Regions from separate parts of the Lysinibacillus sp. TE18511 genome, predicted to be linked through region 2. Evidence: riboswitches for the same ligand, from Rfam matches in the RefSeq annotation. Region 2 holds a riboswitch; each other region holds the start of a gene.
What was found. Region 2 has a riboswitch for thiamine pyrophosphate ahead of ACVWXS_RS18790 (ABC transporter substrate-binding protein). Riboswitches for the same ligand answer to the same signal wherever they lie in the genome.
Positions count from the first base shown of each region.

Region 1: another riboswitch for thiamine pyrophosphate. It lies ahead of thiC (phosphomethylpyrimidine synthase ThiC); the one in region 2 lies ahead of ACVWXS_RS18790 (ABC transporter substrate-binding protein).
Region 3: another riboswitch for thiamine pyrophosphate. It lies ahead of thiT (energy-coupled thiamine transporter ThiT); the one in region 2 lies ahead of ACVWXS_RS18790 (ABC transporter substrate-binding protein).
Region 4: another riboswitch for thiamine pyrophosphate. It lies ahead of thiM (hydroxyethylthiazole kinase); the one in region 2 lies ahead of ACVWXS_RS18790 (ABC transporter substrate-binding protein).

Region 1 is NZ_JBSSFD010000041.1:23,144-28,279, forward strand. It holds gene ACVWXS_RS21285 (methyl-accepting chemotaxis protein) at 1-429, shown strand, start outside; gene ACVWXS_RS21290 (AEC family transporter) at 627-1,556, shown strand; gene ACVWXS_RS21295 (hypothetical protein) at 1,697-1,858, shown strand; TPP riboswitch at 1,906-2,020, shown strand; gene thiC (phosphomethylpyrimidine synthase ThiC) at 2,161-3,939, shown strand; gene ACVWXS_RS21305 (catalase) at 4,102-5,136, opposite strand, start outside.
Region 2 is NZ_JBSSFD010000031.1:17,547-22,682, forward strand. It holds gene ACVWXS_RS18775 (protein phosphatase 2C domain-containing protein) at 1-200, shown strand, start outside; gene ACVWXS_RS18780 (sigma factor regulator N-terminal domain-containing protein) at 614-1,525, opposite strand; gene ACVWXS_RS18785 (RNA polymerase sigma factor) at 1,525-2,016, opposite strand; TPP riboswitch at 2,203-2,313, shown strand; gene ACVWXS_RS18790 (ABC transporter substrate-binding protein) at 2,481-3,494, shown strand; gene ACVWXS_RS18795 (thiamine-binding protein) at 3,496-3,786, shown strand; gene ACVWXS_RS18800 (ABC transporter permease) at 3,786-4,556, shown strand; gene ACVWXS_RS18805 (ABC transporter ATP-binding protein) at 4,534-5,136, shown strand, end outside.
Region 3 is NZ_JBSSFD010000045.1:6,749-11,884, reverse strand. It holds gene ACVWXS_RS22085 (helix-turn-helix domain-containing protein) at 1-1,240, opposite strand, end outside; gene ACVWXS_RS22080 (hypothetical protein) at 1,542-1,874, opposite strand; TPP riboswitch at 1,999-2,106, shown strand; gene thiT (energy-coupled thiamine transporter ThiT) at 2,264-2,824, shown strand; gene map (type I methionyl aminopeptidase) at 3,103-3,858, shown strand; gene ACVWXS_RS22065 (hypothetical protein) at 3,885-4,598, opposite strand; gene ACVWXS_RS22060 (polyphosphate kinase 2 family protein) at 4,802-5,136, shown strand, end outside.
Region 4 is NZ_JBSSFD010000006.1:65,671-70,806, reverse strand. It holds gene sppA (S49 family peptidase) at 1-265, opposite strand, end outside; gene mbcS (acyl-CoA synthetase MbcS) at 462-2,036, opposite strand; TPP riboswitch at 2,224-2,322, shown strand; gene thiM (hydroxyethylthiazole kinase) at 2,411-3,166, shown strand; gene thiD (bifunctional hydroxymethylpyrimidine kinase/phosphomethylpyrimidine kinase) at 3,166-3,990, shown strand; gene thiE (thiamine phosphate synthase) at 3,980-4,633, shown strand; gene ACVWXS_RS06540 (alpha/beta-type small acid-soluble spore protein) at 4,698-4,916, opposite strand; gene thiI (tRNA uracil 4-sulfurtransferase ThiI) at 5,058-5,136, opposite strand, start outside.

The DNA of each region.
Region 1 (5,136 bases), on a different contig from region 2:
AAGCTAGCAGAGCAATCAAAAAATGAAACAGAGGTCATAAAGCGAACAGTAGATAGTATTCTTGTGAATTCTCAGCAAACAGTTGCTGTTATTGCTTCAAATGCGGGCTTAATAGAAGCTCAAAATGAATCAGTACAAGGCACGGAGCTTGCGTTTAAAGATAATAGTGAGCTTTCTAGTTCTATCGCAACTTCAATTAATGAATTAATGACTCAGCTTTCTCATATGTTAGAGCATAAAAATCAAGCGATTATGGCAATCCAAAGTATTTCAGCTATTTCAGAGGAGACTGCTGCATCTGCGGAACAGGTAAGTGCGTCTGCTATTGATCAGCAAGCGGAGCTACAAAAGGTTGCAGATTCCATTAATAATATGAAAGAGATTTCAAATGAATTACAAGCGGTCGTTAATCGATTTAAGCTTGCTTAATGTTAAAGGATGAATTTTAAGAAGGACTGCCTGATATTGGAGGCAGTCTTTTTTTGCGTTTTTTCCTGATAAAAAACACTGGATTAGTATTGTGCATTTCTGAAGAAAATACCTTTCATGAATGATGAGATAACATTGAGGTGCATTGACCGAGCGAAAAAACAGCACTACTATAGGAAGGGAAAGGGGGGATCACTATGATGTATCTCGGTATGATTTTCTTCCAGATTGTCGCTCCTATTTTGGTACTTCTAGTACTCGGCGCAGTTTTACAAAAGAAATTTCACTTTAATTTAAAGGCATTATCTCAGCTTATTACATATTGCTTTATGCCAGCAGCTGTTTTTGTGAATTTATATGAAACGCATATAGAGCTGCCAGTTCTTGTAGAAGTTGCATTATTTATATTACTCTTTATCGGCAGTCAAATGGTGCTTAGTCACTTTATAGCAAAGGGACTTGGTTTAGTAAAAACAGAGGCTGCGGTGTTTAAAAATAGTGTAGTCCTTATTAATTCAGGAAACTATGGTATTCCAGTCGCGCAGATGATTTTCGTGACGCAGCCGATTGGAGTAGCGATTCAGGTCATTCTCGTGATCTTTCAAAATATGACGACCTATACATATGGCTTGTACAATTTAATTTCTTCAACAAAATCAGGCATGTCTATTGTGAAAGATTTCCTCAAAATGCCTATTATTCATGCCCTTATTATTGGTGTAGCGATGAACTATTTTGATATCACTATTCCACAGTTTATAAAAATTCCGATAGACCATGTGGCAGATGGCTTTATCGCTGTAGCGTTAATAACGTTAGGGGCACAGCTATCACAGCTTGAAATCAAATCGATGTTCAATAAGACGGTATTTATTAGTTGTTTTACACGACTAATCATAGGGCCAGCTGTAGCTTTACTGATTATTTTTACACTTGGCCTAGATGGTGTCGTGGCACAATCTCTTTTTATAGCTAGTTCTTTCCCGACATCACGTAATAGCTCTAGTCTAGCATTAGAATATGGTGTGGAATCTGCAACTGCTGCACAAACTGTTTTATTCTCAACGATTGTAAGCTGTATTACCGTGACGATTGTGATTTATGTAGCGGAGCTGTTGTTTACCTAACTGCTGGATTTTATTTGGAATAAGATAGAGTGACAGCCTAGCTTGAGTAAGTGGCTATCCTTCTGATTTTTTAAAATAGGCTAATCACCAAAAAGTTAGTGATTATATTTTTTAAAACGTATGTAATGTAAATAGGTTGATTGGAGTGGAGGCTGGGCGACTCCTTGGGGATCAGCGTCACAGATGAGACCCTGGAGCGAGCAAAGCGAGTGAAGCGGCTCATCGGACGCCCCCAGGAAAGCGCCCAGCCGGAACGGAAATCAACCACACGTTTTGATGATAAGCCAAAAATTATCAAATGAAGCTTCCATCTCTTAGCAATATCTGCTACACTATCATCAAACTTAATAGCATTAACTAGGGGAGTCTGATGAGTCGGGCTGAGAGGGAAACGCATAGAGGTTTCTTGACCCTTTGGACCTGATCTGGCTCATACCAGCGTGGGAAAGTTAACCTTTATTGCAATATAAGCTCTTTGCGATAACTATACCTTTACATTCTTAGCCGGATCCAAAAAATTTTTGGATTCGGCTTTTGTTTTTTGAGGGGTGAGCTAGATTTGGTCCTTGTATAAAAATACGTAAAAACGGGAGCGAAATAGTTCATGACAACAGTTAGCGAAAAGAATATTACGATTATGTCAAATTTTGATGGAAGCAAAAAAGTGTATGTGGAAGGATCACGACCAGATATTTTAGTGCCAATGCGTGAGATTGCTTTAAGTCCAACGACAGGTAGCTTCGGTGAAGAGGAAAATGCGCCAGTTCGTGTTTATGATACGAGTGGTCCGTATACGGATCCTGCATATAAAGTAGATATTACGAAGGGATTGCCAGCTTTATGTAGTACATGGATCAGAGAACGTGGTGACGTCGAGGAATACGAAGGTCGTACAATCAAGCCAGAGGATAACGGTTTCCGTAATGCGGATGATCCACGTATTCAAGAAAATGTTTTTCCGGATTTATCTAGAAAACCTCTACGTGCTAAGAAAGGTGGTAATGTAACGCAGCTTCACTATGCGCGAAAAGGAATCATTACGCCAGAAATGGAGTTTGTAGCGATTCGCGAAAACATAGATCCTGAATTTGTGCGCTCAGAGATTGCGGCGGGTCGAGCTATTTTACCTTCTAATATTAACCACCCTGAGGCCGAGCCAATGATTATTGGACGTAACTTCCATGTGAAAATCAACGCCAATATTGGAAATTCAGCGGTGTCATCCTCTATTGCGGAAGAGGTAGAAAAAATGACGTGGGCTACACGTTGGGGTGCTGATAACATTATGGATTTATCGACTGGTAAGCATATTCATACGACGCGTGAATGGATTATCCGTAATGCCGCAGTGCCAGTAGGGACAGTACCGATTTATCAAGCGCTAGAAAAAGTAAATGGTGTGGCAGAGGATTTAACGTGGGAAGTGTATCGTGATACGTTGATTGAGCAGGCTGAGCAAGGTGTTGATTACTTCACAATTCACGCAGGGGTGTTGCTACGCTATGTACCATTAACGGCGAATCGTGTAACGGGTATAGTGTCCCGTGGCGGTTCGATTATGGCACAATGGTGTTTATATCACCACCAAGAGAGCTTCTTATATACGCATTTTGAAGAAATCTGCGAAATTATGAAAACATATGATGTTGCCTTCTCTTTAGGTGACGGTTTACGTCCAGGTTCTATCGCAGATGCTAATGATGAGGCGCAGTTTGCAGAGCTAGAAACGCTAGGGGAATTAACGCAAATTGCCTGGAAGCATGATGTACAGGTGATGGTAGAAGGACCAGGGCATGTACCAATGCATCTTATTAAAGAAAATATGGACAAGCAGTTAGAGGTGTGTAAGGAAGCTCCTTTCTATACTTTAGGGCCGTTGACAACAGATATTGCTCCTGGCTATGACCATATTACATCAGCTATTGGTGCTGCAATGATAGGCTGGTTTGGTACGGCAATGCTGTGCTATGTAACACCTAAAGAACATTTAGGGTTACCAAATCGGGAGGATGTTCGAGTAGGGGTTATTACGTATAAAATTGCTGCACACGCAGCTGATTTAGCGAAAGGGCATCTGGGAGCACAGCAGCGTGACGATGCATTATCTAAAGCACGCTTCGAATTCCGCTGGCGCGATCAATTCAACTTAGCGCTAGATCCAGAGCGAGCAGTAGAATATCATGATGAAACATTACCTGCAGAAGGGGCGAAAACAGCGCACTTCTGTTCAATGTGTGGACCTAAGTTTTGTAGTATGAGAATCTCGCAGGATATTCGTACTTATGCAAAGGATAAAGATATGAATACTACGGAAGCTATTCATAAAGGTATGCAGGAAAAGGCAGAGGAATTTAAAAAGGCGGGCAGTCAGATTTATCAATAATTCAAAGCGTAAGGCTTGTGTCTATTTTTTAGGCACAAGCCTTTCTTAATCATTAAAACGTAAAAAAACTCCATGTGAAGTTGCTCTTCGCATGGAGTAAAAAGTTGGATTTGGATATCAATAATAAGTGGAAAAAATCAATTAAGCCTAGGCTGAAATAAATTAAACGTTAGTTGGTTGTTTTACGTATGGGTTTGAAAGATCCATACCTTCTAATGAAAGACCCATCGCTTTTGCTACACCTTCACCATATGCTGGATCAGCTAAATAGCAGTGAAGGATGTGACGACGTTTGATGAACTCCTCAACTGACGCCATATCGTTAGCTGTAGTTTCGAATAGGCGTTGTTGCTCTTCTGCAGTCATTAGACGGAATAATTTACCTGGCTGCTCGAAGTAATTGTTGTCATCTTCACGGAAGTCGTGGATACCAGCATGACCGTCAATACGTAAGTCAGGTTCTTTATGATCTAAATTATGCTCCCATTCGCCGTAGCTATTTGGTTCATAGCCCAAAGTTGAACCAAGGTTGCCGTCGAAACGCATAGCACCATCGCGGTGGAATGAGCGGAATGGGCATTTTGGTGCGTTTACAGGAAGCGAGTGGTGGTTTACACCTAAGCGGTAGCGATGTGCATCAGCATATGCAAAGATACGACCTTGTAACATTTTGTCTGGAGAGAAGCTAATACCAGGAACAATGTTAGATGGTGCAAACGCTGCTTGCTCAACTTCTGCAAAGTAATTGTCTGGATTTTTGTTTAACTCGAATTCACCAACAGGAATTAGTGGGAAGTCTTTTTTATACCATACTTTTGTTAAGTCAAATGGGTTATATGGTAATTCACGAGCTTGTTCTTCTGTCATTACTTGAATGTACATTTTCCATTTAGGGAAGTCGCCTTTTTCGATTGACTCATATAGATCGCGTTGTGAAGATTCACGGTCTTTACCGATCAATTCCGCTGCCTCATCACCAGTTAAGTTTTGAATACTTTGCTCTGTACGGAAGTGGAATTTAACCCATACGCGCTCGTTTTCAGCATTAATGAAGCTATAAGTGTGAGAACCGAAACCATGCATATGGCGGTAGCCAGCTGGGATACCACGGTCAGACATAACTATTGTTACTTGGTGAAGCGCTTCCGGTAATAAAGTCCAGAAATCCCAGTTTGAATTTGCGTTTTTCATATTTGT
Region 2 (5,136 bases):
AATGCCCTAATGAACCATATTTAAACCCAACAACAATTGATCATGCTTTCTTTCATTCTAAAGATGAAGAAAACATTAAATCAATGTTGAAAAACATCCAAGAAAATAATGTCAGAGATAGTACTACCATAATTTCTTGGAAAGTAAACATTTTAAAGGAAGCTACTATACCAAGTAATCAACAGGCAAACAAATACTGATTAGTATGCTAATTAGTATTTTACCTGTAAATCGAACCCGCTAATAGTAAGTTGTGACAATTATGGAGAACAATAAAGACCTTTCCTAAAATCAGAAAGGTCCCTTTTTTATACTTGTTCTCAATAAATCTACAAAGACAATTTGATGATGCTGTGCTAAATATTTTTGAGAAATCAAGGGAAGTGCCGTTAACACTTTTTTATCACATTCCTACAGAAATAACATATACGTTAGCATTATAAGACGCCAGATAAAAGAAAAAGATACTTTCCTCTTTCCGTAGTTCAATATCATCTTCTAAATGCTGAATAAACTTTAACGTTATCATACTATAACAGTAAAATTTTCACTCTAGATTTATTTTAGAATAATCTAGGGATCGATCAGACCTTTGATATCTGGTCTCTTTACTTTATTTTTCTGGCTTAATATAAGGAACGATTGGTGCAGTGGCGCCTACTGAAGCACCACGGATAAAATCTTGATTCTCTAAGGCTTTAAAATTATTTGTTTTGCCAGTGAGCATGACCCCTAAAATTTTCACTTCCTCAAACCGTTTATCTTTATTTGAATTTAAAAACTCTTGGATGGTTTCGTCATTTTTATTGGCATCATATTCTTGAAGTGTATCAATAAAGTCATCGTAGGCCTCTTTCGGTGAATCGGCTGGATCAAAGCCATAAACCTCTAAACCAGCAGGTCCATTACTTTCATCCGTAATTCGGGAAGTCATATATAACCATACGATGTTTAAATTGCTAGGAATTTTCCCTTGTATTTCTTGTAATGTATAAGGTTTGTTGAAAGAAACGGCAACTTCTGCAACGTGTTTCTCCAGTTGCGAAATTTCGCCTAGTTCGTTTGGTACATCGTCAAAGTATTTTTGAATGGATGGATGATAAAATGTCGCTGATTTAGTTTTTGTCTGTTTATCGTACTCATAGTACTCTGTATCAGACCAATAAAACCCTGGTACTAACTCGTTCGTATCAATATTGAGGCGAAGCCAACCATATGAACTTGTAAGCGTGCTCCATGGAACGACATAACCATTAATATTCTTCGAACGGTTTGTGATAATGTTTCCACCAAACATGGAAGAATTACTCGTTACTTGAGAGTCGATTTGAATATTAGGTTCAGCAATAGCATTATGTAAAAAAAGCTGTTCGTGCAGTCTGTTAGAACTTTTTGCTGCAAAGTAGTTACCGGTTTTATAAAAAATAGGGCAGAGAAGTAGTACTACAATAATTGAAGTGATGATAATTTTTAATAATTGTTTTCGCTTAGCTTTTTTTAAAGCGTCATTTAACGAAGTTTCCATTAATATGTACCTCCTATTTTTGAGTGAATGCATTTACGTGCGCGATATAATTTTTGCTTGACGCTATCTACTTGAATATCTAACAAATTAGCAATTTCTTCATATGAAAAATCATAGTAATACTTTAAAAAGAATATTTCTTTATATTCTTTTTTTATGTCTTTTAATAAATAGAAAATTTCATCCTTATTTAGCAATTTATCAAAGTGATCATCGATGTGTTGGAGCTTTGAATATATTTCCTCAGTGATGTAAATGTTCTTATGCTCCTTTTTCCTTTTCAAGTCAATGTATTGATTGAGTGCTACTCTAAAAAACCATGGACGCAGATTAGTCTCAGTTAGGTCATCCAATAGTGTGTAAACTTTGTAAAAGGTGTTTTGAATGATATCCTCTGCATCTTCTTTATTAGCTCCTTTCATTCGTAATAGTTTGAACACTTCCTCTCCTAAATGGATTAGATAGGAGGTCAGTTCATTTTCTTTTCTCATTGTTGGTCCTCCTTACACTTATACAACGAATGAGTAATCACAAATGTATACACTTACATATAAAGTTATTATAGAATAAAGGCTGTGTTTCACATTGCCTTCTGAAATGACATTACATTAAATATGAAATTGAGCCTTGTCTTTTAAAGATAGATATGGTTATAATAATCACGAAAAGTTCATATGGAAAGAATGTAGGGGGGCTGGTAGTTGCCAGCTGAGATTGTGTCCGATAGACGCTGACCCTTTGAACCTGATTTGGCTCGTACCAGCGTAGGGAACATCTATTCAAAAAAAGAAAATTTTTGATACTGTTTGTAAAACGTCTGGGGGAATCCTAGGCGTTTTTTTATGTTTTTGTTATATGCGATAACCTTGGGTGCATACTGACTGTGGATACGCTTTCTTCTGGTTAAAACATTCGTTCATGAACACTTTCAAATTACTTCCTAGGAGGATTCAGCATGAAAAAATGGTTATTGATCCTAGTGGCTGCGCTTTTAACACTTGTGGGCTGTAGCGAAAAAGAGGAGACAAAGGATACTAAGGATAAAAACGATGCGAATGCATTAAAAAAGGTATCGGTCGTGCTAGATTGGACACCAAACACAAATCACACAGGATTATATGTAGCGGAAAAACTTGGTTACTTTAAGGAACAGGGCTTAGATGTTGAGATTTTATTACCTGGCGAAACGGGTGCAGATCAGCTAGTGGCGTCTGGTAAGGCACAGTTTGGTGTAAGCTATCAGGAAGGAATTACACAGGCACGTGTGCAGGGTGTACCTTTAGTATCAATTGCAGCGATTATTCAACATAATACTTCTGGCTTTGCGTCAATAGCATCTAAAGGGATTAAGTCACCTAAAGATTTTGAAGGGAAAACATATGGTGGTTGGGGTGCACCAGTTGAACAGGCTGTCCTACAATCACTTATGCAAACAGAAAATGCGGATATTAATAAGCTAGATATTGTGAATGCAGGCGATTTAGATTTCTTCACAATGATGCAAAAGGATATTGATTTTGCGTGGATTTATTATGCGTGGACAGGCATTGAAGCAGAACTTCGTGGTGAAAAGCTGAACATGCTTTATTTAACAGATTATAGCGATCAGCTTGATTATTATACGCCTGTACTTGCTACGAATGAAAAAATGATTAAGAATGATCCAGATACGGTAAAAGCATTTGTCGCTGCTACTACAAAGGGCTATGAATATGCGATAAGTCATCCAAGTGAGGCAGCTGATATTTTATTAGAAGCGGTACCTGACTTAGATAAAGAGCTTGTGCATAAAAGTCAGGAATGGCTAGCAAATAAATATCAAGACGATGCCGCTCAATGGGGTGAGCAAAAGCTGACTGTTTGGGAAAACTACGCTAAATGGATGGCTAGCAACAAAGTTTTAGAGGGCGAATTTAACGCAGAACAAGCATTTACAAACGACTTTTTACCGAAAAAGGAGACAAAATAGCATGGCAAACTCATTAGTAAGCGTACAAATTATCCCGAAAACTGAAAAATATGAAGATGTGATCCCTTATGTCGATGCAGCAATTGCTATTATTGACGCTTCAGGAGTGAAATATGAAGTACACCCGCTCGAAACGACGATGGAGGGTGAGCTATCGACTTTGCTACAAATCATTGAAAAAATGAATGTTAAAATGATTGAACTTGGTGCGATCAATGTTATTACACAAGTGAAAATTTTATTTCAGCCATCAGGTATTACAATGGAGACGTTAACGGAGAAATACCATTGATGAAGTCGGCAATAAAACAAGGAAGGACGATAATTTTTATCGCCTTCCTCTTATTCATATGGGAACTAATTGTCCGTTTTGCAGACGTTCCTCATTGGTTATTGCCTGCACCGAGTGCCATTTTGAAAGAAGGTTTTCAATCGTATGATACGTTCTTGCCGCATGCGTTAGCAACTGTTCAATTAGCACTTCTAGGTCTTGCCATCGGGATATTGTGCGGGCTGACGGTTGCTGTGATATTACATCGTTTTACGTTTATTCGGGAGCTATTTTATCCTATTCTCATTATGTCACAGAATGTTCCTGTGCTCGTCCTAGCACCGTTATTAATCATTTGGTTTGGGTTTGGTTTATTGCCAAAGCTTATTATTATTTGTCTCGTGTGCTTTTTCCCCATTGTGATCTCGGCGATGGATGGCTTCCGTCAAACCTCGCCAGAGCTGAAGTATTATTTTGAGATGATTGGTGCGACGAAAGCACAAACCTTTTGGAAGCTTGAATGGCCGTACGCATATCCAGCGATTTTTTCAGGCATTAAGATTGCGGCAACCTATAGCGTTATGGGAGCTGTTATTGCCGAATGGCTAGGTGCGAAAAAGGGGATTGGTGTCTATATGACATTGGCACAGTCTTCATTTCGAACAGACCGCGTATTTGTAGCGATTTTTGCCATTGTTTTTTTAAGTTTACTATTATTTAGTGTTATTCGATTAATAGAAAAGCTTGTCGTGAAGGGGAGAGGATTACATGCTCAGCATTCAAAATATTGATAAATCATTTGATTCTCTTCAAGTTATTCGTAATTTATCTTTTGAAGTGAAAGATGGGGAATTTGTTGCGATTATTGGTCCGTCAGGAAGTGGGAAAAGTACACTCTTTCAATTAATTGGTGGTGTGTCTTCCATTGATAAGGGAGCTATCTTATTAAACGGTACAGATTTCCAGCGAAAAAGAGGGACGATTGGCTATATGCCTCAGCAGCCATGCTTACTGCCGTGGCGTACGGTAGTAGAAAATGTCACGATTGTTGAGGAGTTGCATCAAAAACCGAATATAGATCGAGCCAAGGAATGGTTAGACAAAGTGGGACTTGCATCGTTTGAAAATGCGTATCCAAATGAGCTATCTGGCGGTATGCAACAACGGGTATCATTTATTCGTGCTATCGTCAGTGATAAGCCCATATTATGCCTAGATGAGCCGTTCTCTGCACTTGATGAATTGACAAGGCTTGAAATGCAGGCGTGGCTTTTATCGATATGGGAGGAATACCGAAAATCAATTCTATTTGTGACGCATAGTATCGAGGAAGCGCTTTTTTTAGCAGATCGCATCATTGTCTTAACGAAA
Region 3 (5,136 bases), on a different contig from region 2:
GATTGTTCATAAATAAAAAATGGTAGTGCGAATCATGTTCTGAGATGAAAACTGGTAAGGAAAATAAACGTGTTAAACGATAGAGCAGCTTACTAAATTGTTGCTGCTTTTTTTTAGTTTGAGCAACACCATACTTACTTCCTTCAAGCTGTAGAGTAGCACATAAATAATGGGTAGCTTGTTGGGCTTCTTGGCGTTTATAAAAGGCATTAAAATTCAAGTTTAGTAGCTGTTGTAACAAATAACCATCATATTTAAAAGAAATTTCAAGCTCCTTTTCCTCCTCTGCTAATTGTAAGGCGAAAAGAGCACTTGCCTGTTCTACTGCGAATAAATCTAGAGGATCCATCTGTAGATGGTGATCCATAACAATCAACAGTATTCCTATAACACCCCGCTCTATATGGATGGGAAACAAATAGCTTACATACATTTCATGGTTGATGGGTATATGTACTTGATGTCGCACGCACTGCTGAACAACTGTATGAAGATGCTCTGATTCTTGCTCTTTTAAAATTTCGGTTGCAAGCTTTGCTGTTGAAGAAGATGCGACAAGTAAATCGTAAAAATCAGTGATAATAGCTACAGACTGTCCTAGTAAGGAAGCAAGTGTATCGATCATTTCGTTTAGTCGACCTCGTGTTAAAGAGACACGTGTTAAAGCATTATAAATACGTTTAGAACGCTCATTTTGAGTAAATAATTTTGCATTTTCGATGGCAATCGAGGACTGATTTGCAAATGCTTGTAGCATTGTTAAATCACTATTCTCAAACTGTGTATCTCCTGAAAAGTTAACAATCGTTAACACGCCTATACATGAATTACTTTTATCAAGAAGCGGAGCACAAACAGCACTTTTCGGGTAAGTAAAATCACCGACTGCTTTTGTATAGTTTTCTTCATACTGTGGAAATAAATCGGCCATGTTTTCAGTTACATCATCGCTAGAGTGGAATCTAAATGCCTTCTTTTGAGAGAATACTTTTCCAGTCATCCCTTCATTTGAGGCAAGGTGAATTTTCTTCAAGTAAGCTAGATCATAACCAATAGCATGCTTAGCAATTAAACGATTTGTTTCTGTATTTAACATAAACAGCACACCTGCATCAGCACCTTTAATCACATGGAGTACTTCACTAATAAGTTTTTCTAACACTTGGTCTATATCGAGTGTTGAGGTTAGGACCTGCGCAGCGTTAACCAAGCTCATTAATTGTTTTTCGGTATTTATCATAAACAGCTCCTCATGTGTATTGCTAAATTTTATTTTACAGTGCCATATAGAAGATAGCGAACTGTTAATTAGCGAAAAATAAAGAATCTGCTGAAAAAAGTAAGCAGATTCTTGTTATTAACCCTATTTATAGATGTTTTTGGAGTGATTAGTCGTTGCTTTCTTTGTAGCGATTACTTTTTTTACAATCGGGATCACGATAGGTGCTAATTTTACGGCGGTTTTAACAACTTTAGATACTTTCATAAAAATAACAGCTCCTTTAACTATTAGTACTACCCGTTAAATACCGAAATGAAACTTATCGGATAACGCGAACGGCTTGAACAATATTCCAAATGACGATTCCTAGAGTGATGAGTAAGTAAATTGCCATTGAAGCAAACCAGATGATAAGAAACGTAGTGCTGTCTGAGTTCGAGTCAAAATTGTTAAATGATAAGGTTGAGAAAACAAAGACGGCAAAGAAGATAATTCCAAACACGAATGGAATTAAATGTGATATAAGTGCTCGGATAGAGTTTTTCTTTACGGAGTCATCTTTTGAAACAAAGTACACTACTAATGGCACAATAACAGGTGCGAACAAAATACTGAGATAACTAAAGGCAGATAAAATTTTTTGGTTCTCCATAGTTGTACCTCCTTTTTATATATTTACGCATGAAAAGCGGCAAAGTTTCAAAAAAATAAGTTGGAAGAGGTTGTAATCATCACCATGTTTTCGTACAATGAGGTTGTTCGAATAATTTAGATGTAACGACCACAAGGGGAGCTGATGATGTCAGCTGAGACTGGGCACGTAATGCCTTGACTCTTTGAACCTGTAAGTTAACGCTTGCGTAGGGATGTGGATAGAAACTGACACTTTTACGATGTGAGGCTCTGTCCTGGCATCGTTTTTCTTTATTCAGCCGAAAGCGTGCCGAATGAAGATGAAAGCTATTGATGTCAGATAGGGACATATCAGCGCATTTCTATTCCTTCTCTTGTATCCTACATCGGAACAAAGGAGAGAATAATATGGACAATAAACGATTATTAATGCTTGTGGAAATTGCGATATTCGCAGCGATTGGCCTTGTGCTCGATCAAGTTTCCTTTAAAGTATGGGCACAAGGTGGCTCTGTTAGCCTAGTGATGGTGCCAATTATTTTAATAGCATTCCGTTGGGGCCTTATTCCAGGGCTAACAACGGGCTTACTAATTGGTGTTATGCAGACAATGTTTGGTGCTACAATTGTACATTGGCTTCAAGGATTACTCGATTATGGTGTTGCCTTCACAGTAGTTGGTTTAGCGGCTGTTGTTCGCCAACCAGTGCTTGAAGCTGCTAAAAATTTAAACAAAACAAAAATGGCGCTTTATATTATTTTAGGAACTGTATTCGCAGGGTTTTTACGTTATGCTGCACATACAACTGCTGGCGCTGTATTTTTCTCAGAGTATGCTGGCGATCAAAATGCATGGATTTATTCAATCATCTATAATGGTACATATATGCTGCCAGCAACGGTTTTAACAGCAATTGTCGGAGTCCTGTTATTTACAGCAGCTCCTCAATTAATGCAACGAAAATCATAATTATTATGCCCTTCACATGAGTGGAGGGTTTTTTAGCCAGTTAGGGATGACATTTGTTGAAAAGTATACAATGTATATAAGTTGATCTTCGTTCCGACTGTACGCCCCTAGGAAAGCGCTCAGTCGGAACGGAAATCAACCACACGTTAAGATGATGAGCCTGTTTTTTAGCACTTTACAATTTATAATGGCATATAATAATTAAAGCGTTTAGCGTTTTTTGTATAAAAAGTTATGTTATATTAATGAATAGATATTAGATGAAAGGGACGTTAAAAATGATCGTAAAAACGCAAGAAGAGATTGAAGCCTTTAAAAAAATCGGCCGTATTTGTGCTGAAATTCGTGAAGCAATGAAGGCAGCTACAAAACCAGGTGTAACAACACTTGAACTAGATGAAATTGCAGGCCGTATGTTTGCTGAGGCAGGAGCAATTTCTGGACCTAAAGGGGAATATGATTTCCCAGGATACACATGTATTAGTGTGAATGAGGAAGTAGCACATGGTATTCCAGGTAAACGTGTGATTGAAGAGGGAGATATCGTAAACATTGATGTATCTGGTTCATTAAATGGCTACTTTGCAGATACGGGCATTTCATTTGTAGTTGGTGAAGGCTATGAAGATAAAGAAAAACTGTGTCGTGTAGCTAAAAGTGCTTTTGATCGTGCAATGACAAAAGTAAAAGCTGGCTCAAAATTAAACCAAATCGGAAAAGCTGTTGAACGTGAAGCATATGCCAATGATTTAACAGTGATTATGAACCTAACAGGTCACGGTTTAGGTCGTTCGTTACACGATGAGCCAAATCATATTTTAAACTATTATGATGCATGGGATTCTACAATTATGAAAGAGGGTATGGTGCTTGCAGTCGAGCCCTTCATCTCAGCTAAAGCGGAGCATATTGTCGAAGCTGGTGATGGCTGGACATTCGTTACGCCAGACAAATCATTAGTTGCCCAAATTGAGCATTCAGTTATCGTTACTAAAGACAAACCAATTATTTTAACTTCACTAGATGAACAATAAAAAAGCAAAAAATCCTGCAAACCAATTTATTTTTGGTAGGCAGGATTTTTTTTAATAAATAATATACCGACAAGTAGCACACCACATAAAAATAAGGCTGCCGTTGTCACAAGTAGCTCATCCAAACCATTATGTAATGCGACCCCAACATAGGACCAGATAAATACACTTGGATACATAATATCAAAATGGTGGAATCGAATATGTAGCGCTATTGCGACTCCGATTGTCAGTAAAATAACTGCCCAAAGTGGATTACTAAGGCCAAAACCGTTCCATTGATAAGATGTTAGCGTAAAGCTTACGTTAGTCATTAGTATAAATGTAACCCATGCCAAGTAAATCGAGAAGGGTATACGACCTGAAGGTGAGTTATCGCTGAGAGGATACGTATTGTACAACAAATATAAATACAGTACTAAAATAAACATACTGGCGATTGTCACGATAAATAGTTCGTGATGCCAAACAACAATTGTTAACGCCTGCATGATACATATGCTACTAAAGAGAACAGTCTGTTTAATAGTTGTCTTTTTAATATTCATGACTAACCAATAACCAAGTAACATGTAAATCACAATCCAAATCACATAGCTAGCATTAAAAGGTGCAAATATTACAGGAAAACGATTTGAGATTTCTAACGAAGATTGACCGTTTATTTTCATGAAATAGGATGTAAAGGTTAGGATAAGTGAGACAATAAAAGTTACTGTCATCAAAATAAATCGAGGCATGTTTTCCTCTCCCTTCGTGTTAAATTGTATAGGGAAAAGACAAATAAGTATAGGACTGTGACATAATAATTTCATTATAACGGAAAATTCCAACAATGTATCGTGTTATTTCGCCAAAATCATCTACAATTTACCATTTGCATAGGCATGCATATATTTCTTTAGTACAATAAGGGTATTCAACTGTAAGGAGTGAAGTTTTAATGACCCAAAATTTAAATAATCTAGATCTATCAATTGAACTAGATAAAAAAATGTATAAAAAGAAATTAAAAGTACTCCAATATGAAATGTTAAATGCTCAACAGTTTTTATTAAACAATAAAATTGGACTAATTTTAGTGTTTGAAGGTATGGATGCTGCTGGAAAAGGTGGCGCTATTAAACGTCTAATTGAGCGTGCTGATCCACGTGGTTATGTCGTACATCCAATTTCAGCACCTCAGCCTCATGAACTGCGCTACAATTATTTACAACGCTTTTGGAGAAAACTTCCACAACATGGGCAAGTAGCTATTTTCGATCGTTCTTGGTATGG
Region 4 (5,136 bases), on a different contig from region 2:
ATTGATGATCATACGCAACTGGTTGCCATAATGTACTTGAGCCAACATCTTGAATCGTACCATCAACCTTTAAGTATGCAATACGTTTATCCATATTGCCGTCTTCTTTAATCTCTTCCATTACCGCTAAATTATCCCCAGCTACCATGCTATCAAAATTACCAAAGAAATCCGATTTAAAAATTGCAAATACGGTGTTAATCCCCAATGAAAATACTAATAAGACACCTGCAATTATTAAAGCAGCCCACCTTTTAACATTCATAAATTTCCGCCTCCTCATCACGTTATACGATTGACATTCTAATTTGTTTCATTTTTCTGCAACAATAGGCGAATGTTTTAACCTATTCAACCTATATTACATTACCTAAAATCATGAAAAAAATCAAAGTTCATAAAAAAAGTACGAACTTTGATTTTCTTCAACATAATTCCCCAGGAAATTATTACTGACTAATTTATTGATTTTTTTCTTGTTCACGCAATTCGACACGACGAATTTTGCCTGATGAAGTCTTTGGTAGCTCAGTTACAAATTCTATCGCACGAGGATATTTATAAGGTGCTGTTAAAGTCTTTACATGATTTTGTAGTTTTTTAATCAGTGCTGCATTACCAATTTCTCCATCACGGAGCACTACAAATGCTTTTACAATATTTCCACGAACTTCATCTGGACTCGCAACAACAGCAGTTTCTTTAACTGCTGGATGCTTCAATAATGCATCTTCTACTTCAAATGGGCCTATCGTATAGCCAGAAGATATTATGACATCATCTCCACGTCCTTCAAACCAAAAATAACCATCTTCATCTTTATATGCACGATCTCCGGTAATATACCAATCGCCTCTAAATTGTAGATTTGTACGTTCTGGATCATGTAAATATTTTTTAAATAACGCAGGTGTTTCACGATGTACAGCAATGTCTCCAACTTCTCCAATTGCAACTGCCTTTCCGAAATCATCGATAATTTCAACAGTATTCCCCGGAGTAGGTTTACCCATCGAGCCAATTTTAGCTTTCGTCCCTACCATTGTACCAACAAGTAATGTATTTTCTGTTTGTCCATAGCCATCTCGTACTTGTAAATTCAAAACCTCCGAAAATACTTTTATCACTTCGCTATTTAATGGTTCACCCGCTGACACAGCCTGACGGACTGTACTTAAATTGAAATCTTGTAAACTTTCAAGTGCTGCCATAAATCGATATTCGGTTGGTGTACAGCACAGAATATTAATCTTGAATTTTTCAAGGAGTGTAAGGTATGTTGTCGCATCAAAGTGACCTTTGTAGACAAATGCTGTTGCACCACTTCCTAATGTAGCGAGAAACGGACTCCAAATCCATTTTTGCCAGCCTGGAGCTGCTGTAGCCCAAACAATGTCACCTTCTTGAACACCTAACCAATTCGGTGCAGTTGTTCGTAAGTGCGCATAACCCCAGCTATGTGTATGTACCGCTGCCTTTGGATTTCCTGTTGTACCACTCGTATAAGCTAAAAATGCAATGTCAGTACTTTTAGTAGGTGTGGAGCTTATGTAGGTTGTTGGTTGGCTTTGCATTTTTTCAAACAATGGCTGCCAAGATTCATGTGCATGACCAATGACAAATTGCTGTATGCCTTGCGAATTTTTAACAGCATCAAATTGCTCAATATAAGGTTCAAATACAACAACGCCTTTTGCATTTGCGTGATTGATGCGATATTCAATATCCTTAGTTCTCAACATTTCTGAACTTGGTATAATCGTTAACCCAGCCTTCAAGGCTCCAAGATAAACGATATACGCTTCAACTGATCTTGGCACCATGACTAAAATAACATCACCTTTTGTTAGACCATGTGATGTAAATACATGAGCTGCCTGATTAGCCTTTTCAAGTAAACTAGCATATGTAATGTACTGAATTTCTTCGTTTTCGTTATAAACTATTAATGCGCATTTTGTAGAATCCTGTGCATATTTTTCGATTTCCTCTGAAATGTTATACCACTCTGGTGCGATTAAATCTTGTCGTTTCATGGCAAATGCCCCCTTTTGCTATGCTCATTATAAAGCTCAAATTTCATCATTTTCAATGAAAGGCACTCTAATTTGTTAAAGTCATGACAACTATCATGCTCTGCTATATGGCATCAGTCACGTCTTCGTTCAAAAAACTCTCTATTGAATACTAAAGATAAATATGGTACATTTTGGTCAACTAAAAGCATAATTGCGGGGGGACTCATTTAGAGTTGAGAAGGTAAAACCTGACCCTTTGAACCTGTTAGTTAATACTGACGTAGGGAGCAATTCACATCTAATTACTGATGAAAGGCTCTTTTGCGTGTTTTTTCTGCACGAAAAAGAGCCTTTTTTGCACGCTTACGTCCATCCAATAAGGAGGACATAAATTGATATTTCATACGATCCGTAAACGAAATCCACTTATTCATTGCATTACTAATTATGTTGTAGCTAATTTCCAAGCAAATGGCTTATTAGCAATAGGTGCTTCTCCAGTAATGGCCGATAACAGTCATGAGGTTGAAGAAATGGTCGCTATTGCCTCAGGCTTATTGATAAATATCGGTACCCTAAATAATCAGATGAAAGAATCCATGCTACTCGCAGGAAAAAAAGCTAATGCTCTGGGCATTCCCGTTGTTTTAGATCCTGTTGCTGCAGGTGCAACAACTTACCGTAAACAGACCGTACAACAATTATTGAAGGAAATAAAATTTGCAGCGATTCGTTGTAATATTGGAGAGCTCGCGGCGATTGCCAATGTAGACTGGCAACAAAAAGGCGTAGATAGTGGTACTGGTTCAATTTCTTTAGAAGTTGAGGCAAAGCAAATAGCTCAACTCTACAATTGTATTGTTATTGTGACCGGTGAAAAGGATTTTATAACTGATGGCGAACATCAGCAATGGATTACAGGTGGAAATTCTCATATGACAGAAGTCACTGGAACAGGTTGCTTATTAAGTGCAATTTGTTGCGCTGCCTACTCCGCAGGGAATGAACCATATAACCAATTAGTCGATGCATTAGCGCTTTATAAAAAAGTGGCAGAACAAGCTTCTTCTTCCACAGATTACATTGGCGATTTTCAAATTACAGTATTGAATGAACTACATCGCCTTTCCAAGGATGGTGAAAAATAATGCATATTGTAACGACAATTGCTGGTTCAGATAGTGGTGGCGGCGCAGGCATACAGGCTGATTTAAAAACATTTCAGGAATTAAAGATCTTTGGGACATCTGTTATTACAGCTTTGACTGCCCAGAACACACTTGGTGTATCCGATGTCTTACCAATTGAAGTTAGCTTTGTTGAAAAACAACTTAAAGCACTAATCGAGGATTTTTCAATTAGTGCTGTTAAAACAGGAATGCTATTTTCCTCAGAAATCATTCAATCAATCGCACGTATTCTAGCCGAAGTAAATATTCCACTAATTGTTGATCCTGTTATGATTGCAAAAGGTGGCGAAAGCTTATTACAGCAAGAAGCAATTGTTGCATTATGTAGGTATTTACTTCCTTTAGCAACAATCGTTACACCAAACATACCTGAAGCTGAAACACTTACTGGGAGAAAAATCAAAACGTTTGCAGATATTCAAGACGTGGCACACACCCTATTACAAATGGGTGTACAATGTGTCATCATTAAAGGTGGTCATTTAACAGATAATGATTATGCAATTGATTATGTATTTTTTGAAGATGGACAATCATTTTCCATGCAGTCCTCGCGTATTGCAACAAAAAACACACATGGAACAGGCTGTACGTTCTCTGCCGCACTCACTGCTTTTATTGGACGAGGATTTTCTATAAAAGAAGCGATTGTGGAAGCCAAAAAATATATTCAATTAGCCATAACTTATGATTTATCGATTGGCAATGGTCATGGTCCAACAAATCATTTTGCTTATCAAAAATATAAGGAGTCGTGTGAGGTGATCATTCATGAAACGTGATAATTTACAGCTATATTTTATTATGGGGACAAGTAATGTTTTAATTCAAAAGCCATTAAACGTTCTAGAGAAGGCTTTACAATCGGGAATTACCATGTTTCAATTTCGTGAAAAAGGACCAAATACACTCACTGGGCAAGCCTATGAAAATTTTGCGCAAGAATGTCAAAAGCTCTGTCAACAGTATAATGTTCCGTTTATTGTTAATGATGATGTAGAGCTTGCTGTGAAACTTGGTGCAGATGGTGTTCATATTGGACAAGAAGATTTGCCTGTGTCGATGGTACGCGAAAAAATTGGCAGCATGATTTTAGGCGTTTCTGTTCATTCACAAGCTGAATTACAAACTGCTCTACAATACGGTGCGGATTATGTAGGAATTGGTCCTATTTTTGCAACCTCTTCTAAAAAGGACGCCAAGCCACCTAGTGGGACTAAATTTTTACAGCAAGTTCGCATACAATACCCCGAACTCCCCATTGTTGCAATAGGAGGACTAAATTGCTCGAACGCCCATACAGTATTTAAAGCTGGTGCAGATGGAATTGCTGTTATTTCTGCAATTTGTGAAAGTGAAGATATTTCAAATACAATCTCTACACTTAAATCATTTTCTATATTGGATAAAAAAATCAAAATCTAAACAAACTAAAACCAGTGCCTTTTACGGTCACTGGTTTTAAGTTTAATAAATGCTGTTTAAGCAATTATTGGTTGTTGTTTGGCATACCTTTTAATTGAGATTCTGCCATTTGTACAAGACGTTTAGTGATTTCACCGCCAACGGAACCGTTAGCACGAGCTGAAGCGTCAGCCCCTAATTGAACACCAAATTCTTGTGCAATTTCGTATTTCATTTGATCTAGTGCTTGTTGTACACCAGGTACTGCAAGCTTGTTTGAACTGCGGTTGTTGTTTGAAGTCATGTCTCTCACCTCCTTGTGAATATAGAATGTGCGATATTAGATTTTTAATACGAAAATTTTATAGGTAAATTGTACCTCAGAAGGAAACCAACTAAAAAAGCCGACTCAAAATGCACTTTTGAGTCGGCTCGCAAATTTCTTCTATAGAAGATCTGCAAATTTATCTGCTTCTTGCTCTTTTTTCGGGAAAATATAGACCTCACGATTTTTCACTGCTCGT